4 linked regions of the Azoarcus sp. CIB genome follow. The main gene of each other region encodes a partner of the protein of the gene in region 4 in a complex. Links are inferred from orthologs where the notes say so. Each region holds a gene or a part of one and is shown on either strand. Other genes may lie near its edges.

Region 1 (4,589 bases), 2.3 Mb from region 4 along the record:
GCCGCCAGCATCAACGCGTTCGAAGCGTTCGGCGCCAGTGCGCCGGCGTCCGCGCCGCGTGCGAGCAGTCGGTCGACGATCTCGGTACGCCCCTCGAAGGCTGCGTATGTGAGTGGCGTCCAGCCGTCGTGGTTCACCTCGGCACCGGCGTCGAGCAGGAGGTCAACGATGGCCGTTTCACCCTTGAGCACCGCCAACATCAGCGCGGAGTCGCCCGCCGCATTGCGCAGCGACACCTTGGGGCGATGCTTGAGCAGCTCCTTCACGGTATCGAGGTTGCCTTCACGCGCAGCGAGGATCAGCAGGGAACTGCCCTGCGCGTCGACGGTGTTCGGATCCACGCCGCGCGAGATGAGCTGCATGAGTTGCGGCGTGTCGCCGCGGCGCGCCGAGCTGAGCGCATCTTCGTAGCTGTCGGCGTGCGCCGCTGCGCCGAAGAGCGAGCTTGCGAGGATCGCGGAGAGGACCAGGCGCTTCATCGATTCAGTGGGCTTGTGCATGGCGGAACAGTCGGAAGAAGTTTTCGGTGGTGGCAGCTTCGATGCGCTCGAGCGGCTCGTTGCGCAGGCGGGCGATCTCTTCGGCAACATGGACGACCCAGGCAGGCTCGTTGGTCTTGCCGCGATGCGGGACCGGCGCCAGATACGGGGCATCGGTTTCGATCAGCAGGCGGTCGAGCGGCACGTATTGTGCGACCGCCTTCAGGTCCTTGGCATTCTTGAACGTGACGATGCCCGAGAACGAGATGTAGAAGCCGAGATCGAGGGCGGCCTCGGCGACTTCGCGCGATTCGGTGAAGCAGTGCATCACGCCGCCAGCCTCGCCGGCCCCCTCCTCGCGCATCAGGCGCAGGGTGTCGTCGGCGGCGGAACGCGTATGCACGATCAACGGCTTGCAGCACTTGCGGGCCGCGCGGATGTGGGTGCGGAAGCGCTCGCGCTGCCATTCGGGCGCGTCCTTCTGCCAGTAGTAGTCGAGCCCGGTCTCGCCGATCGCGACGATTTTGGGGTGGTCGGCCAGCGCCAGCAGGCGCGCTTCGTCCGGTTCTTCCACGCCGTCGTTGTCCGGATGCACGCCCACGGAGGCGAACAGATTGGGGTGGCGCTCCGCGAGGGCGAGGACGCGGGGGAAATCTTCCATCTTGACGCTGACGCACAGCGCGTGGCCGACGCGGTTCTCGGCCATCGCTGCGAGGATGGCCTCTTCGCGCTCGGCCAGGTCGGGGAAATCCAGGTGACAGTGTGAATCTACGAACATCGGTGAAGCTTCAGAGGGTATGGGTGGGGCGGTTGGAGCCGAGGTGGCCGGCGAGGATCTGCTCGATGCGCGCGCGCAGCGCCTTGCCGGATTCGTCCGAACTGAAGTGCACGCCGATACCCTGGGTCTTGCCGCCTTGGGCGCCGTGGGGGGTGACCCATACGACGGTGGCCGCGACCGGATGCTTGGTCGGGTCGTCCATCAGCTGCAGCAGCATGAACACCTCGTCCCCGAGCGCATGCACGCGCGGCGTGGGAACGAAGATGCCGCCATTGGCCAGAAAGGGCATGTAGGCGGCGTATAGCGCGGATTTCGAGTTGATGTTCAGCGACAGCACGCTGGGGCGTGCGACGCTCGGTTTGGGAGCTTCGCTCATCGGCGGGTTCCGGTCACGGCGCGTGCATAGCGCAGGAGCATGTCTTCGAGCATCAGCCTTGCATTCAGCGGATGCTGTGCGACCCGGCGAATCCGGGCGAGTTCATTGTAGCAGTTCGTCACGGCGGCCACGCTCGTGCGCTGGGCGAGCGCGGCGATGACGCCATCCTCGCCGGGGAAGAAGCGCAGGCGCCCGCCGAGGCGCAGCGATGCGAGGTCGGTGACCCAGCGCTGCAGCCACTCGACGAGCTGCGACATGCCGAAGCCGGCGGCGAGCGCTTCCTTGGACTTGAGCCAGATTTCCCATTGACCGGCGAGTTTCAGCGGATCGGCGGCCGGCAGCGCCGCGATGTCCTTCACGAAGCGCCGTAGGAGGGCATCCGAGCCGCTCTTCGCGAGGCGCTGGGCTGCGAGCGGCATGCCGCCGGTCAGCGCGAGCAAGTCCGCGGGTGGCGCATCCGGGCAGGAGAGCCATTGCGCGACGACGTCTTCCGCCGGACGCGCGAAGCTCCACTGCTGGCAGCGGCTGCGGATCGTGGGCAGCAGGCGACGCGGCGCCGACGACACAAGCAGGAAGACGCAGCCTTCCGGCGGCTCTTCGAGCAGTTTCAGCAGCGCGTTGGCGGTGAAGGCGTTCATCGCCTCGGCCGGATCGACGACGATCACGCGCCGGCTGCTCTGGTGTCCGGTCACCGAGAGCGCTTCCTGCAGGTCGCGGATCTGTTCGATCCGGATCTGCGAGGACTTTTTCTTGCCGCTGCCGCCGTCGCCGCCCTCGCTGCCGTCCCCTGCTTCGCTCTCCGGCGCCGCATCGGCTTCAGGGACGATGGGCAGCAGGTCGGGGTGATTACCGGAAAGCCGCAGCTGGCAGGGCACGCAGTGACCGCAGGCATGCCCGTCCACGGCAGGGGCCGTGCACAACAGGCGTGCCGCGAGCGCGTCGGCGAGGTCGCGCTTGCCGAGGCCTTCCGGTCCGACGAAGAGCAGCGCATGCGGCAGCCGCCCGCCGAGGCCGACCAGCCGCTGCCAGGTCTCGTGCAGCCAGGGGTAGATCATCGGAAGAAACGCTCCGCGACGATCGCCTCGATCTCGGAACGGATCTGTTCGGGCGCGCGGTCGGCCGCGATGACGCAGATACGCTGCGGCGCCATGCGTGCGCGGTTGAGGTAGGCCGCACGCACGCGCTCGAAGAAATCACGCTGCTCGCGCTCGAAACGGTCCGGCGCGGTGCCGGTGTTGGCGACGCGTGCGGCGGCGATTTCCGGCGGCAGGTCGAAGACAAGTGTCAAGTCGGGCTGGAAGCCGGGGTGAACCCATTCCTCGAGAGCGGAGAATTTCGCCGCGTCGAGCCCGCGCCCGCCGACCTGGTAGGCGTAGGTGGCGTCGGTGAAGCGATCGGACACGACCCAGCTGCCAGCGTCAAGCGCGGGATGGATGCGGGCGGCGAGATGTTCGCGGCGCGCGGCGAACATCAGCATCGCCTCGGTTTCGAGGTGCATGGGTTCGTGCAGCAGAAGCTCGCGGAGTTTCTCGCCGAGGGCCGTGCCGCCCGGTTCGCGGGTCTGGTCCACGGTCAGCCCGCGCGCCTGGAGGAGCGCGACGACCGCCGCGATCTGGCTGCTCTTGCCCGCCCCGTCGATGCCTTCGAAGGTGATGAAGCGCCCGCGGGCGCGCGTCTGGTTCAACTTCCCGATCCCCGCTGATAACGATTGACGGCCTTGTTGTGGTCGTTGAGGTTGGAGGAAAACTCGCTGGTCCCGTCGCCGCGCGAGACGAAATACAGGTATTCGGTCTGTGCCGGGCGGACCGCGGCGTTGAGCGATTCCTCGCCCGGCATCGCGATGGGTGTCGGCGGCAAGCCCGCGCGCGTGTAGGTGTTGTACAGGTGGTCGTTTTCGAGGTGCCATTTCTTCAGGCGGCCATCGAAAGTTTCGCCGTAGCCGTAGATCACCGTGGGGTCGGTCTGCAGACGCATGCCGACGCGCAGCCGGTTGGCGAAGACCGAGGCGACCAGTCCGCGATCCTCGGGCCGTCCGGTCTCCTTCTCGACGATGGATGCGAGGATCAGCGCCTCGTAGGGCGACGAAAGAGGAACCCGCGGATCACGCGTTTGCCACGCCTGCGAGAGGCGCTGCTTCATCGCCGAGTAGGCGCGGCGCAACACTGCAACGGCGCTCGACTGCTTGTCGAAGAGGTAGGTATCGGGGAAGAACAGCCCTTCCGGATGCGTTTCCGTCGCACCGATCGCACGCAGGATGTCGGCATCGGCAAGGCCGGCGGTGTCCTGCAACAGGTGCGGATTGGATTCCAGCGCCGCGCGCACCTGGCGGAAATTCCAGCCTTCGACGAAGCGGACTTCCGCCTGCGAGACGTCGCCGCTGGAGAGCTTCAGGATGAGCAGCCAGGGCGTGATGCCCTGATGCACTTCGTAGCTGCCCGCCATGATGCGGCCGGCCTTGCCGGTGATCCGGGCGATCCAGTACAGCGCCCGGGGACTGACATCGACGCCCGCCGCAGCGATCGCCGCCGCCGCCTGGCGCATCGTGTGCCCGCGCTGGACCGTGAAGTCGACGACTGGCTGCGCCAGATTGAGCGGACGCTGCGCATACCACCACGCAGCGGCGGACACGGCCGCGATGGCGAGCGCGAGTGCGATCAGCAGGCGGAGGACGAAGGGCTTCATCGGAACGGTTATCGTGGCGCGACGCGCGGCGAGGAGGCTGGCGGAAATGTTTGGCCCGCAACCATTGCGTCTGCGGGGCCCTATAATACTTCATCCCAATTCCACATCCCTCCCCCGCCCCGACAAACGCACATGAATACGCTCTGGACAGAATTTCTCGTACGCGAAGGCGCCACGCTGGAAGACTCCGGCATCCGTTTCGATGCACCGGAAGCGGAGGCGAGCGCGGTGGAATCCGGCACCGTAGTCGTGCCGCTGATGCACCTCGGCCTGA
Region 2 (4,395 bases), 850 kb from region 4 along the record:
CCGTGCTTGATCTTGTACAGCGGCGGCTGGGCGATGTAGATGTGGCCGCGCTCGACCAGCTCGGGCATCTGGCGGTAGAAGAAGGTCAGCAGCAGGGTGCGGATGTGGGCGCCGTCGACGTCCGCGTCGGTCATGATGATGATGCGGTGGTAGCGCAGCTTCTCGGGCTTGTAGTCGTCCTTGCCGATGCCGGTGCCGAGCGCGGTGATCATGGTGGCGATCTCCTGGCTCTGCAGCAGCTTGTCGAAGCGCGCCTTCTCGACGTTGAGGATCTTGCCCTTGAGCGGCAGGATCGCCTGGAACTTGCGGTCGCGGCCCTGCTTGGCGGAGCCGCCGGCGGAGTCACCCTCGACGAGGTAGATCTCGCACAGCGCGGGGTCCTTCTCCTGGCAGTCGGCGAGCTTGCCGGGCAGGCCGACGCCGTCGAGCAGGCCCTTGCGGCGCGTCATCTCGCGCGCCTTGCGGGCGGCGTCGCGGGCGCGCGCGGCTTCGACGATCTTGGCGCAGATGGTCTTGGCGTCGATCGGGTTTTCCTGCAGGAAGTCGGTGAGCTTGTTGGCGACGACTTCCTCGACGGCGGGGCGCGCTTCCGAGGACACCAGCTTCATCTTGGTCTGGCTGGCGAACTTGGGGTCGGGCATCTTCACCGACAGCACGCAGGCGAGGCCTTCGCGCATGTCGTCGCCGGTGATGTCGACCTTGGCCTTCTTGGCGATCTCGTGTTCTTCGATGTACTTGTTGATGACCCGCGTCATCGCCGCGCGCAGGCCGGTGAGGTGGGTGCCGCCGTCGGCCTGCGGGATGTTGTTGGTGTAGCACAGCACCTGTTCGGCGTAGGTGTCGTTCCACTGCATCGCCACTTCGACGCCCAGTTCGGCGTCGTGGCCGTGGCCGGTGGGGATGCGCGTCGTGCCGGCCGCGTAGAACACGGTCGGGTGCAGGACGGACTTGGTGCGGTTGATGTATTCGACGAAGCCCTTCACGCCGCCGGCGAAGGCGAAGTCCTCTTCCTTGCCGGTGCGCTGGTCGATGAGACGGATCTTGACGCCGTTGTTGAGGAAGGACAGCTCGCGCAGGCGCTTGGCGAGGATGTCGTAGTGGTACTCGATGGTACCGAAGATCTCCTCGTCGGCGAGGTAATGCACCTCGGTGCCGCGCTTGGTGGCGTCGCCGATGACTTTCAGCGGGCTGGTTTCGATGCCGTCGACGACGTTGATGATGCGGTCCTGCGGCACGCCGCGGTGGAACTCCATGAAGTGCTTCTTGCCGTCGCGGCGCACGATCAGGCGCAGCCACTTCGACAGCGCGTTCACGCACGAGACGCCGACGCCGTGCAGGCCGCCCGACACCTTGTAGCTGTTCTGGTTGAACTTGCCGCCGGCGTGCAGCACGCACATGACGATTTCGGCCGCCGAGCGCTTCGGTTCGTGCTTGTCGTCCATTTTTACGCCGACCGGGATGCCGCGGCCGTTGTCGGCGACGGAGATCGAGTTGTCGGCGTGGATCGTGATCACGATGTCGTCGCAGTGGCCGGCCAGCGCCTCGTCGATCGAGTTGTCGACGACCTCGAACACCATGTGGTGCAGGCCGGTGCCGTCGGAGGTGTCGCCGATGTACATGCCGGGACGCTTCCTCACGGCTTCCAGGCCTTCGAGCTGCTGGATGCTGGATTCGTCGTACTCGCCGGACGGGGCGGGGGCAGGGGCGGACTGAGGCAGGTTTTGCGGATCGGACATCGTCAATCTCTATGAATCATCAAAGAACGCGCCCCGGGAGGTCCCGGGGCGTCAGAACGCGGCGGCGGCGGGCGCCGGCTCGCGTCAGATGCGCATCGGCATGACCACGTACTTGAAGCGGTCATTGCCCGGCAGGGTCACCAGCGCGCTGGAGTTGCCGTCGTTGAAGCGCCACTCGACCTGGTCTTCGTGGGTATTGGTGAGCACGTCGAGCAGGTAGGTGACGTTGAAGCCGATGTCGAGCGGGGCGTCGTGGTAGTCGACTTCCAGCTCTTCCTGGGCTTCTTCCTGTTCGGCGTTGGTGCTGGCGATCTTCAGCGTGCCGTCGCCGAGCACGAGGCGCACGCCGCGGAACTTGTCGTTGGTCAGGATCGCGACGCGCGACAGGGTCGCGAGCAGCGGGGTGCGCTCGAAGGTCAGCAGCTTCTGGTGGTTCTGCGGGATGACGCGCTCGTAGTCGGGGAACTTGCCGTCGATGAGCTTGGAGACGAGCTCGATCGGGCCGAAGCGGAACACCACCTGGTTGCCGGCGAGGACGACTTCGAGCGGATCTTCGCTGTCGGCGAGCTGGCGCGCGAGTTCCATGACCGTCTTGCGCGGCAGGATGACATCGGTGCGCGGCACTTCGGCCTCGAGCGGGCTGGAGGCGAACGCGAGGCGGTGGCCGTCGGTCGCGACCATGCGCAGTTCCTTGCCGTCGGCGATCAGCAGCAGGCCGTTGAGGTAGTAGCGGATGTCCTGCTGCGCCATCGCGTAGGCGACCTGCGCGAGCTGGCGCTTGAAGCTCTTCTGGCTGGTGCTGAAGCGCGTGGCGTCGCCGTCGGGCAGGTTCATGCGCGGGTAGTCGGCGGCGGGCAGCGTCTGCAGCGCGAAGCGGCTGCGGCCGGCCTTCACGGTGAGGCGCTTGTCGTCGAGCGTGAGCACCACCTCGCCCTCGGAGGGCAGCGCGCGCAAGATGTCCTGCAGCTTCTTCGCCGCGACGGTGATGGACGCGTCCTCGCCGCCGATGTGCCCGCCCGTAGTCGTGCGGATCTGGATCTCGATGTCGGTGGCGAGCAGGGTGAGCTGGTCGCCGTGCTTCTCGATCAGCACGTTCGACAGGATCGGCAGGGTGTGGCGCTTTTCGACGATGCCGGCGACCGACTGCAGCGGGGCGAGGAGCGCATCGCGGGTGGTGGTGAGCAGAAGCATGGCGTCAGGATCTTCCGTTTGAAATTATTCCGTTTGTCCGGGCAGGGAAGCGGTGCTGCGGGGAGCGCTCATCCGCGCAGCACCTGCGTGAGCACGTGCACGTCGTGGTTGAGCTGCTGGTCTCCGAGGCGCAGGTCCGCGATGGTGCGGCAGGCGTGCAGCACGGTGGTGTGGTCGCGTCCGCCGAAGGCCTCGCCGATCGCCGGCAGCGACATCGGCGTGAGGTCCTTCGCGAGCCACATCGCGACCTGGCGCGGCCGCGCGATGACGCGCGTGCGCTTCTTCGAGTGCATGTCGGCGACCTTGATCTTGTAGTAGTCGGCGACCGTCTTCTGGATGTGCTCGATGGTGAGCTGGCGGTTGTGCGCGTTGAGCAGATCCTTCAGCGCGTCCTTGGCGACTTCCAGCGAGATGCCGCGACCGTGGAAGCGCGCGAAGGCGACGACCTTGTTCAACGCGCCTTCGAGCTCGCGCACGTTGGAGCGCAGGTTCTTGGCGATCAGGAAGGCGACGTCGTCGTGCAGATCGACGCGCAGCGCCTCGGCCTTCTTCTGCAGGATCGCGACGCGCATCTCGAGCTCGGGCGGCTCGATCTGTACCGTGAGGCCCCAGTCGAAGCGCGAGATGAGACGGTCTTCGAGGCCCTGGATGTCCTTCGGGTAGGTGTCGCAGGTGATGACGATCTGCTTGCGTGCCTCGGTCAGCGCGTTGAAGGCGTGGAAGAATTCTTCCTGCGTGCGGTTCTTGTTGTTGAAGAACTGGATGTCGTCGATCAGCAGCAGGTCGAGCGAGCGGTAGTAGCGCTTGAACGCGTCGAAGCTCTTCTGCTGGTAGGCGCGCACGACGTCGGCGTAGTAGTCCTCGACGTGGACATAGCGGATCACCGCACGCGGGTTGCGCCGATACACGGCGTTGCCGATGGCGTGCACCAGGTGGGTCTTGCCGAGGCCGACGCCGCCGTAGACGAACAGCGGGTTGTAGGACGTGCCGGGGTTCTGCGCGACCTGCATCGCGGCGGCGCGTGCGAGGTCGTTGGCGCGGCCGGTGACCAGCGTGTCGAAGGTGAAGTCCGGGTTGAGGCGCGTCTTCTCGTAGGCGAGGTCGGCCGAGGTGATCGCGGGCTCGGGTTCGGGGCGCGTGATGATGGCGGGGGCGGCGATGGGCGCGGGGGTGGCGTTCGCGGCTGCGCCTTCCGATGCGACCGGCATGACGGGGGCGACGGGGCGCGCGGCCGTGCGCGCGCTGCCCGCTTCGGCCATCACGAGTTCGAGCAGCAGCGGGCCGCCGTGGAATTCCTCGCCGAGCTCGGCGATGCGCTTGAGGTAGCGTTCGCGCACCCACTGCATGACGAAACGGTTGGGGGCGAACAGGCGCAGCGACGGTTCTTCGCTCGTGCCGGCCTCGGCACGCAGCGTCTTGATCCATGTGTTGAACTGCTGCGGGGGCAGCTCACTCTCAAGGCGCGACA
Region 3 (4,475 bases), 2.8 Mb from region 4 along the record:
TCGAACGTGACGACAAGGGCCGCATCGCCGTGGCGAAACTCGCCGCCGACGGCCAGCCGGTCGTCATCGGCGGCACCGAGAAGATGTCGAAGTCGAAGAACAACGGCGTCGATCCGCAAGCCCTGGTCGATCAGTACGGCGCCGACACCGCGCGCCTGTTCATCATCTTCGCCGCGCCACCAGACCAGCAGCTTGAATGGTCCGATTCCGGCGTCGAGGGCGCCTATCGCTTCCTGCGGCGCGTGTGGGCTTTCGGCCACAGCTTCGCCAACGAATTCCGCGCACAGCTCCCGGCCACGCGCACGCTTGCGACCGCCCAGCTGCCCGACGCCCTCGCGTCCGTGCGCCGCGAGATCCACACCTGCCTCAAGCAGGCGAACTACGACTTCGGCAAGCACCAGTTCAACACCGTCGTCTCGGCGGCGATGAAGACCCTCAACGCACTCGAAAAGGCTCCGCGCGACAACGGCGCCGCCCACGCCGAAGTCGCCGAGGAAGGCCTGTCGATCCTGCTGCGGCTGCTCGCCCCGATCACACCGCACGTCGCGCACGCACTGTGGCAAGACTGCGGCTTCGCCGGCGACATCCTCGACGCGAGCTGGCCGGAACCGTCGGACGCCGCACTCAAGCAGGACGAGCTCGACCTCGTGCTGCAGGTCAATGGCAAGCTGCGCGGCAACATCAAGGTGGCAGCGGACGCAAGCTCGTCGCAGATCGAGGCGATCGCGCTGGCCTCCGAGGCGGCGCAGAAATTCATGGAAGGCAAGCCGCCGCGCAAGGTCGTGGTCGTGCCCGGCCGTCTCGTCAACATCGTGGTCTGAGGACTCCTGCGGATGCCCCCTTCCCGCTCCCGCCGCAGCCTGCTGCTGGCCTTCGGCGCCCTCGCCGTAGCGCCGCTGGCCGGCTGCGGATTCCAGTTGCGCGGGCCACGTCCGCTCGCGTTCTCGACCATCCATGTCGGCGTCAGCGCCCAGAGCGAGTTCGGCGCTGCGCTGCGCCGGCGCATTCGCACCAGCGGCACGACAGAAATCGTCGACGACCCGGCCAAGGCCGAGGTGAAGCTCGAGATCCTGCGCAATCAACCCGAGCGCGAGATCCTCACCCTGACGGGGGCAGGCAAGGTGCGCGAGTACGAACTGCGCCACGTCCTCACCTTCCGGCTGGTCGACCGCGCGGGCACCGAACGCATCCGGCCGACCACGATTTCGGCCAAGCGCGAATACACCTACGACGATTCGCAGGTGCTCGCCAAAGAACAGGAAGAAGCCCTGCTCTACCGTGACATGCAGGGTGACCTCGTCGACCAGCTCATGCGCCGACTCGCTGTCGTCAAACCGTGATCCTGCGTCCGGACCAACTGCCCGCCCTCCTCGACAAGCCGCTCGCCCCGCTTTATCTGCTGCATGGCAACGAGCCGCTGCTCGTACTTGAAGCGGCCGACCTGATCCGCGCGGCGGCCCGCCGCCAGGGCTTCGAGGAAAGGGAAACGCTGGTCGTCGGACAAGGGTTCCGCTGGGACAGCCTGAGCGCGGCGGCCGGCAATTTCTCGCTTTTCGGCGGCTCCAAGCTCATCGACCTGCGCATCCCCAATGGGAAGCCCGGCCGCGAGGGCGGCGACGCACTGCAACGGCATGCGCGCAACCCCGGCGGCGGCATCGTCACCCTCATCACCCTGCCCGAACTCGACTGGGCTGCGCGCAAAGCATCTTGGTTTACAGTCCTGTGCGATGCCGGCATCGCGGTCGAGCTCAACGCCCCCGAACGCGAGCGACTGCCGGAATGGATCGCCGGCCGTCTCGCGCGCCAGAATCAGTCGGCGCCGGCCGAGGCGCTCGCCTTCATTGCCGAGCACGTCGAAGGCAACCTCCTCGCGGCGCACCAGGAGATCCTCAAGCTGGGCCTGCTGCACGGGGAAGGACGCCTGACGCTGGAACACGTGCAGGACGCGGTCCTCAACGTCGCGCGCTACGACATCGACAAACTACGCCACGCGCTGCTTGAAGGCGACCCCGTGCGCTGCACGCGCCTGCTCGAAGGCCTGCAGGGCGAGGGATCGGCTCCACCGCTCGTGCTATGGGCGCTCGCGAACGAAATCCGCACGCTCGCAAACCTCAGCTCCGGCGTCGCGTCCGGCCAGCAACTACCGGCCCTGCTCAAGGCCGAGCGCGTCTTCGACGAACGGCGCCGCCAGGCGATCCAGCGCGCGCTGCCGCGCCTCAAGCCGGCGCTGCTGCGCGCCGCGCTGCTGCACGCCGCGCGCATCGACCGCATCATCAAGGGCCTTGCCCCCGGCGACGTGTGGGACGAATTCCTCCAGCTCGCGCTCAGACTCGTCCGCCGCTAACTGTTTCCCGCATGCTGTTTCCGGCACTGGCCGCGCGGCACCGTTCGGTGCTCTAATGCTCTTTTGCACGGCAACACCGGAATCTCCATGGACATTCAGGAATACATGCAGACGCTAGGCCGCCAGGCCCGCGCCGCTTCGCGCCAGCTCGCCCGCGCATCGACCGCCGACAAGAATGCGGCTCTATGCGCGATGGCCGCCGCAATCCGCGAGCGCCGCGAGGAGCTTCTCGCCGCGAATGCGCGCGACCTCGAAGAAGCTCGCGCAGCCGGACTCGAGCCGGCGATGATCGACCGCCTCACCCTCAACGCAAAGGGCATCGAAGCGATGGCCCAAGGCCTGGAACAGGTCGCGGCGCTGCCCGACCCGGTTGGCGAGATCACGGACGTCAAGCGCCGCCCCTCCGGCATCCAGGTCGGCAAGATGCGCGTTCCCCTCGGGGTCATCGGCATCATCTACGAGGCGCGCCCCAACGTCACCGCCGATGCGGCAGCCCTGTGCCTGAAGTCCGGCAACGCTGCGATCCTGCGTGGCGGCAAGGAAGCCCTGCACTGCAACCAGGCGATCGCCGCCTGCGTGCGCGCCGGCCTCGCCGCCGCAGGCCTGCCGGAAACTGCGGTCCAGGTCGTGGACACCACCGACCGGGCCGCCGTGGGTCACCTCATCACGATGCCGGAATTCGTCGACGTCATCGTTCCACGTGGCGGCAAAGGGCTGATCGAGCGGGTCTCACGCGAAGCGCGCGTGCCGGTGATCAAGCATCTCGACGGCAACTGCCACGTCTATGTCGAAACCGAGGCTGATCCCGCCAAGGTCGTGCCCATCGTCGAAAACGCCAAAACGCAGCGCTACGGCACCTGCAATACCGCTGAGTCACTGATCATCGACCGCGCCGTGGCAAGCCGCTTCCTGCCGGAGATCGCCCGCATGCTCGCCGCCAAGGAAGTCGAAATGCGCGGCTGCAGCGAATCGCTCGCTATCCTGCGCGACGCCGCCATCCCCGACGCCCGCCTCGTCACTGCGACCGAGCAGGACTGGAGCGAGGAATACCTCGCGCCGATCATCGCGATCAAGGTGGTGTCGAATATCGACGAGGCGATCGCGCACATCAATACCTTCAGCTCGGGGCATACCGAGGCGATCATCACCGAGAACTACACCCGCGCGATGCGTTTCCTGCGCGAGGTCGATTCGTCGTCGGTAATGGTCAATGCCTCGACGCGCTTTGCCGACGGCTTCGAATACGGATTGGGCGCCGAAATCGGCATCTCCACCGACAAGATCCACGCACGGGGCCCGGTCGGCCTCGAAGGCTTGACGAGCCAGAAGTGGATCGTGTTCGGCAACGGGGAAACGCGCCGGTGACCCATCTTCCCCTCATTTGAACACGCGCTCGTACACTTCCGCTGCAGGAAAACGCCCGTGTACGCACGGGCGTTCTCGTTTACGTCGTGTCACGCAACCGTATCGGACGATACCGATACCCAGAACGGCAAACCCCGGCCATGCACGGCCGCAATCGAATGAACGCGAATAAGCTCGACACTCCGTCTTTGCGGTTCTCGGCTATCCTCGAACTTCCCTTCGGCGGTTTTGGCATTCGCGCGGACGCGGATCGAATTCTCGAACTGCGGTTCCTACCTCCCGACACGCCCACCCTGGCACCCGAAACCGCACTGGCAGAGCAGGCAGCGGCTCAGATCACAGCTTGGCTGGACGATCCGGATCGTGCATTCGACCTACCACTGGCAGAATCGGGGACACCATTCCAGCGCCGCGTATGGGCCGCAATCGCGACAATTCCGCGCGGCACTCATCGCAATTACGGCAGCATCGCGAGCGAACTCGGCAGCGCGGCCCGCGCCGTTGGCCAGGCCTGCGGAGCCAACCCCTTTCCCATTGTCGTCCCCTGTCACCGCGTGGTGGCCGCCGGAGGGGGCCTCGGCGGCTTTGCCAATTCGACTGGCGGCTACCTGCTCGACACCAAACGGTGGCTGCTGCGGTTCGAGGCCAGCCGGTGAGCATCGAGCACCACCTCGACATCGGCACCCGGGCCGAGCTCGACAGTTTCAACGACGCGATGTGGCTCGAACACGGACTGTCGCGCAACACCCTCGCCGGGTATCGCAGC
Region 4 (4,497 bases):
ATCCACGCTCATGACCTCATCCCTGAAAAGAAACCCGTTTCCGGATACAAAAAAACTGCGGAATTTTAGCAAAAAGCCTGATACATAAAAAGAGGGCATGCCGAAGCCATGCCAATGGCATCAGCCTCGAGCACACGCCTGCTCGGCCGGGCGGAATGGGCGAAAGGCGGATGCTGCAACGCAGCTTCCGCAGTGCAACAGTGCCCCTGACTACAGCGCGCGCCGCTCGACCAGGGCCTGCGCGATCGTGCCCGTATCGGTGTGCTCGAGCTCGCCGCCGACAGGCACGCCGCGCGACAAGCGGCTGACCCTGACGCCGCGGGCGGCAAGCAGTTCGGCGATGACGTGGGCGGTGGCTTCGCCTTCGTTGGTGAAATTGGTTGCGAGGATGACTTCCTTCACTGCACCGTCCGAGGCGCGTGCGAGGAGCTTGTCGAGCCGCAGTTCGCGCGGGCCGATGCCGTCGAGCGGCGACAGGCGCCCCATGAGGACGTAGTAAAGGCCGTTGTAGAGCTGGGTCTGCTCCATCATCGCGAGGTCTGCCGGCATCTCGACGACGCACAGCAGCGAGTGGTCGCGCTGCGGATTCGCGCAGCGCTGGCAGACGTCGGTCTCGCAGAACGTGTTGCAGCGCTCGCAATGACGCAGCACTTCGAGCGCGTGCGCGAGCGCCCGCGCGAGCCGGCCGGCGCCGCGCTGGTCGCGCTGCAGCAGGTGGTAGGCCATGCGCTGCGCCGACTTCGGGCCGACGCTGGGCAGCGCGCGCAGGGCTTCGATCAGTTCGTCGAGACTCGAGGGTGAGCTCATCAGAACGGGAGCTTCATCCCGGGCGGCAGATTGAGGCCGGACGTGAAGCCCGCCATCTTCTCCTGCGTGGTCGCCTCGGCGCGGCGCACCGCGTCGTTCATCGCGGCGGCGACGAGATCCTCCAGCATTTCCTTGTCGTCCATGACCGAGGGGTCGATCGTGACGCGACGAACGTCATGCTTGCAGGTCATGAGGATCTTCACCATGCCGGCCCCGGCCTGACCCTCGACTTCGACGAGGGCGAGCTGGTCCTGCATCTTCTTCATGTTTTCCTGCATCTGCTGGGCCTGTTTCATCAGGCCGGCGATTCCGCCTTTCATCATGGTGCGATTCTCCGCAATTGGGGATTCAAAGAGGTTTCACCGACGCTTCCACGAGGGTTGCGTCGAATCGTTCGATCAGTTCGCGCACGAAAGGATCGCTTTCCAGGGCCGCGACCGCCTCGGCATGGCGCACGCGGCGATCGGCCTCGTCGCGCTGCGCGGGTGTCTCGCCCTCGATCGCGCCGACGGCGGCACGCAGCTTGAGCGGCGCCCCGTAAAGGGATGCGAGCTGATCCTGGATGCGCTCGACCACTCCCGGGTTCATGTCGAGGAGATGGCGGTGGGCGTTCGACAGCCGCAGCTCGATCACGCCGTCGGCGAAGCCGAGCCACTCGCAGTGCTGGGCGAACTCGCGCACGAGGCCGCCGAGACCGAGGCGGCGGATGAGGCCGTGCCAGTTGCCCGCGGCGAAGTCCGCCGCTGCGTCGTCATCGCCGCCGGGCGCAGGCGCAACCGCCGCAATCGGAGGAGCCGGCGACGCAAGAGGCGCCTCGGGGGCGGGAGCAGCCGGCGCTGCCTGCTCGGGCAGCACCACCGGCGCAGGGCGCACGGCGGCTGGGGGCTGCGCATCCTCGCGCGGCGATTCGGACCGGACGGTGGCCGGTTCTGAGCTCTGTCCGACGAAGGCTTCCGGCGGGAGATCCTCCCACGGCGGCACCGAGTTGGCAGGCTCCGGACGGGTTTCGGCCGGGGCGCTTGCCGGGGCCGGCGCGGTGCGTTGTACGCGCTCGGCAGCCGGAACCGGGGCCGGCGGCGTGGGCGTAGACACTGCCGACGGTGCGGGGGTGAGGGGCGCGGCCGGGGCCGCGGCAGCCGCCTGGACGGGCGGCGCGCCAGCGTTCGCAGGGGCGGGGCGCGGCATTGCTGCGGGCCGCGGGGCCGCTGGCGGCAGGCTGCGGGCGACGCCCCCTCCTCCGCCTTCGGCCGCTGGGCTGCCGAGGGCTGGCGGCTGGTCGGGGCGGAACGCGTGCAGACGCAGCAGCGTCATCGTGAAGCCGGCGTAGTCGTCGGGCGCGAGCGGCAGCTCGTCGCGGCCGTGGATCGCGATCTGGTACGCGAGCTGCAGGAATTCGGCGTCGAAGGCCTCGGTATGGGGCAGCACGCGCTGGCGCTCGGCCTCGTCGGCGATCGCGGCGGGCGCGAACTGCGCAAGGGCGACCCGATGCAGCAGGGATGCGAGAGCCTGCAGCGCGGCGTCGAACGACAGGCTGCGTGCCTCCATGCGGTCGGCGACGCCGAGCAGCGCCGTGACGTCGCCAGCGGCGAGCGCGTCGAGCACGGCGTACAGGTGGTCGTCGCCGACCGTGCCGAGCATGTGGGTGACCTGTTCTTCCTCGACCTTGCCCGAGCCGTGCGCGATCGCCTGGTCGAGCAGCGACAGGGCGTCGCGCATCGAGCCGTTGGCGGCCTTGGCGAGGTGGCGCAGCGCCGGCACCTCGAAGGGGATGACCTCGGCCTCGAGGATGCGCGACAGATGCTCGATGATGTGGCCCTGCGGCATCTGCTTGAGATTGAACTGCAGGCAACGCGACAGCACGGTGACCGGGATCTTCTGCGGGTCGGTGGTCGCGAGGATGAATTTCACATGCTCGGGCGGCTCTTCGAGGGTCTTCAGCATCGCGTTGAACGCATGCCCGGTGAGCATGTGCACTTCGTCGATCATGTAGACCTTGTAGCGGCCCTGCACCGGCGCGTATACGGCCTGGTCGAGCAGCGCGGCCATGTCCTCGACGCCGCGGTTCGACGCCGCGTCCATCTCGACGTAGTCGGGGAAGCGGTCGGCGTCGATCGCCTGGCAGGCGGCGCACTGGTTGCAGGGCTCGGCCGTGACGCCGGTCTCGCAGTTCAGCGCCTTGGCGAGGATGCGCGAGATCGTCGTCTTGCCGACGCCGCGCGTGCCGGTGAACAGCCAGGCGTGATGCAGCCGGCCGGTCGCGAGCGCATGGCTGAGCGCGCGGACGACATGTTCCTGGCCGACCAGCGTCGCAAAGGATTTGGGCCGCCACTTGCGTGCGAGAACTTGATAGCTCATGGCGCCGGATTCTAGCAGAGCGCCGGCGACGAACCCGGAGCGATTCGCTGAACGTGCTTCGACGTCAGGGCTGCCCGAGCTGCAGGTAGTAGCGCACGTCGCCGACTTCGGGCGAGTAGCTCGCGCCGACGTAGATCGGACCGATGGCGGTATCGGCGCCGAGGAAGAGCGAGTAGGCGCGATGCCGGCCGGGATCGGGCGTGAGCGAGGTGCCGTAGTTGCGCAGTTCGGCCCATTCGGCGGTCGCGCCGGCGTACACGCCGCGGCCGAGCGTGTCGGGCAGGCGCGTGATCTGGCGGTAGTAGGCGGCGCTCACGAGCGCCACCTGGTCGGCGGCGAGTTCGCCGTAGCGGTAGCCGGACAGGCGGAAGGGGCCGCCCAGCAGGGTGCGGCCGACTTCGGGCAGGTCGCGGTCGGGGCTACCGGCGAGCAGCGCGCGCATGCGCCACACGTTGGGGCCGAAGGAGGTCGCGGCGTCGCCGTCGAGCTCGGTGAAGAAGTAGCGCTGGTCGGCGCCGAAGGTCGGCGAGTGCAGCTCCGCGCGCAGCCGGGCGGCGTAGCCGCGGCGCGGGAAGAAGGGACTGTCGAGGCGGTCGATGGTGGCGGTGCCATGCACCCAGCCGTCCTCGATGAGGCGTTCGGGGTAGAGCTCCGGACCGGCGGTGACTTCCGAACTACGTCGCCCGCGCCGCCAGCCGGCACGCAGTTCGCCCCACATGCCGACTTCGTAGCCGGCATCGAGGCCGATCAGACCGCCCTTCTCCTTGTTCTCTGACAGCTTGCGCCCATCGACGAAGACCGGCAGCACGCGGTTGAAGAGCTCGACGGACGGCGCGACGAACCAGCCGCTGTCGAGGTCGAGCGGCTGGAACAGCTCGCTGCGGATGCGGTTCGTCGTGCCGAGCTGCAGGTCGGTGTCCCAGCGCCCGCCGCGGGTGTTGAGCCAGCGGCGCGAGAAGCCGGCGTAGAGGCCGACCTGGGAGCCGCCTTCGAAGTCGGCCGCGAGGCCACCGCCGAAGCGCAGCAGGTTGGGCCCCGACGCCTTTTCGTCGGCATCGAGCTGCACCGTGGCGCGCGGCCCGTCGTGCAATACGCTGTAGCGCAGGCGGTCGAAGTCGCCGCGCTCGTAGATGCGGGCGATGTCCCGCTCGAGCTTCTGGGGGTCGAGCGCTTCGCCGGTCTTCTGCGTGAGCGTGGCGCCGAAGAGGCGTTCGGGCACGAACTTGAGGCCTTCGACCTTGATGTCGGCGACGACGGGGGCGCGCTTGTGCCAGCGGAACTGGCGCAGCGTCTGCCACTTCGCGTAGCTGTCCTCGTCGACGCTGAAGCGCGCGA

The links.
Region 1: the proteins of dnaX (region 4) and holB are in contact, whole or in part, in a cryo-EM structure (PDB 8GIZ), measured with the Escherichia coli proteins. The link is inferred for Azoarcus sp. CIB from one-to-one orthologs.
Region 2: the proteins of dnaX (region 4) and dnaN are in contact, whole or in part, in a cryo-EM structure (PDB 8GIZ), measured with the Escherichia coli proteins. The link is inferred for Azoarcus sp. CIB from one-to-one orthologs.
Region 3: the proteins of dnaX (region 4) and holA are in contact, whole or in part, in a cryo-EM structure (PDB 8GIZ), measured with the Escherichia coli proteins. The link is inferred for Azoarcus sp. CIB from one-to-one orthologs.

The regions. Positions count from the first base shown.
Region 1 is NZ_CP011072.1:3,164,999-3,169,587, forward strand. The notes cover bases 660-3,658. They hold holB (DNA polymerase III subunit delta'), read right to left. Parts: upstream 2,689-3,658; coding sequence 1,630-2,688; downstream 660-1,629. Other genes in these bases: AzCIB_RS14005 (TatD family hydrolase), read right to left, coding at 660-1,257; AzCIB_RS14010 (PilZ domain-containing protein), read right to left, coding at 1,268-1,633; tmk (dTMP kinase), read right to left, coding at 2,685-3,317; mltG (endolytic transglycosylase MltG), read right to left, coding at 3,314-3,658. In the rest of the region: AzCIB_RS14000 (ankyrin repeat domain-containing protein), read right to left, coding at 1-500; more of AzCIB_RS14005, read right to left, coding at 484-659; more of mltG, read right to left, coding at 3,659-4,315; CAF17-like 4Fe-4S cluster assembly/insertion protein YgfZ, read left to right, coding at 4,448-4,589. UniProt on the Escherichia coli protein: Part of the beta sliding clamp loading complex, which hydrolyzes ATP to load the beta clamp onto primed DNA to form the DNA replication pre-initiation complex.
Region 2 is NZ_CP011072.1:56-4,450, reverse strand. Bases 875-3,679 are described here. They hold dnaN (DNA polymerase III subunit beta), read right to left. Parts: upstream 2,928-3,679; coding sequence 1,821-2,927; downstream 875-1,820. Other genes in these bases: dnaA (chromosomal replication initiator protein DnaA), read right to left, coding at 2,996-3,679; gyrB (DNA topoisomerase (ATP-hydrolyzing) subunit B), read right to left, coding at 875-1,736. Also shown: more of gyrB, read right to left, coding at 1-874; more of dnaA, read right to left, coding at 3,680-4,395. UniProt on the Escherichia coli protein: Confers DNA tethering and processivity to DNA polymerases and other proteins. Acts as a clamp, forming a ring around DNA (a reaction catalyzed by the clamp-loading complex) which diffuses in an ATP-independent manner freely and bidirectionally along dsDNA.
Region 3 is NZ_CP011072.1:3,606,893-3,611,367, forward strand. The notes cover bases 456-3,340. They hold holA (DNA polymerase III subunit delta), read left to right. Parts: upstream 456-1,336; coding sequence 1,337-2,344; downstream 2,345-3,340. Other genes in these bases: leuS (leucine--tRNA ligase), read left to right, coding at 456-821; AzCIB_RS16050 (LPS-assembly lipoprotein LptE), read left to right, coding at 834-1,340; AzCIB_RS16060 (glutamate-5-semialdehyde dehydrogenase), read left to right, coding at 2,432-3,340. In the rest of the region: more of leuS, read left to right, coding at 1-455; more of AzCIB_RS16060, read left to right, coding at 3,341-3,709; AzCIB_RS16065 (methylated-DNA--[protein]-cysteine S-methyltransferase), read left to right, coding at 3,868-4,365; site-specific tyrosine recombinase XerD, read left to right, coding at 4,362-4,475. UniProt on the Escherichia coli protein: Part of the beta sliding clamp loading complex, which hydrolyzes ATP to load the beta clamp onto primed DNA to form the DNA replication pre-initiation complex.
Region 4 is NZ_CP011072.1:845,786-850,282, reverse strand. Bases 660-3,566 are described here. They hold dnaX (DNA polymerase III subunit gamma/tau), read right to left. Parts: upstream 3,163-3,566; coding sequence 1,156-3,162; downstream 660-1,155. Other genes in these bases: AzCIB_RS03735 (patatin-like phospholipase family protein), read right to left, coding at 3,227-3,566; AzCIB_RS03745 (YbaB/EbfC family nucleoid-associated protein), read right to left, coding at 807-1,130; recR (recombination mediator RecR), read right to left, coding at 660-807. Also shown: petA (ubiquinol-cytochrome c reductase iron-sulfur subunit), read right to left, coding at 1-12; more of recR, read right to left, coding at 211-659; more of AzCIB_RS03735, read right to left, coding at 3,567-4,497. UniProt on the Escherichia coli protein: Part of the beta sliding clamp loading complex, which hydrolyzes ATP to load the beta clamp onto primed DNA to form the DNA replication pre-initiation complex.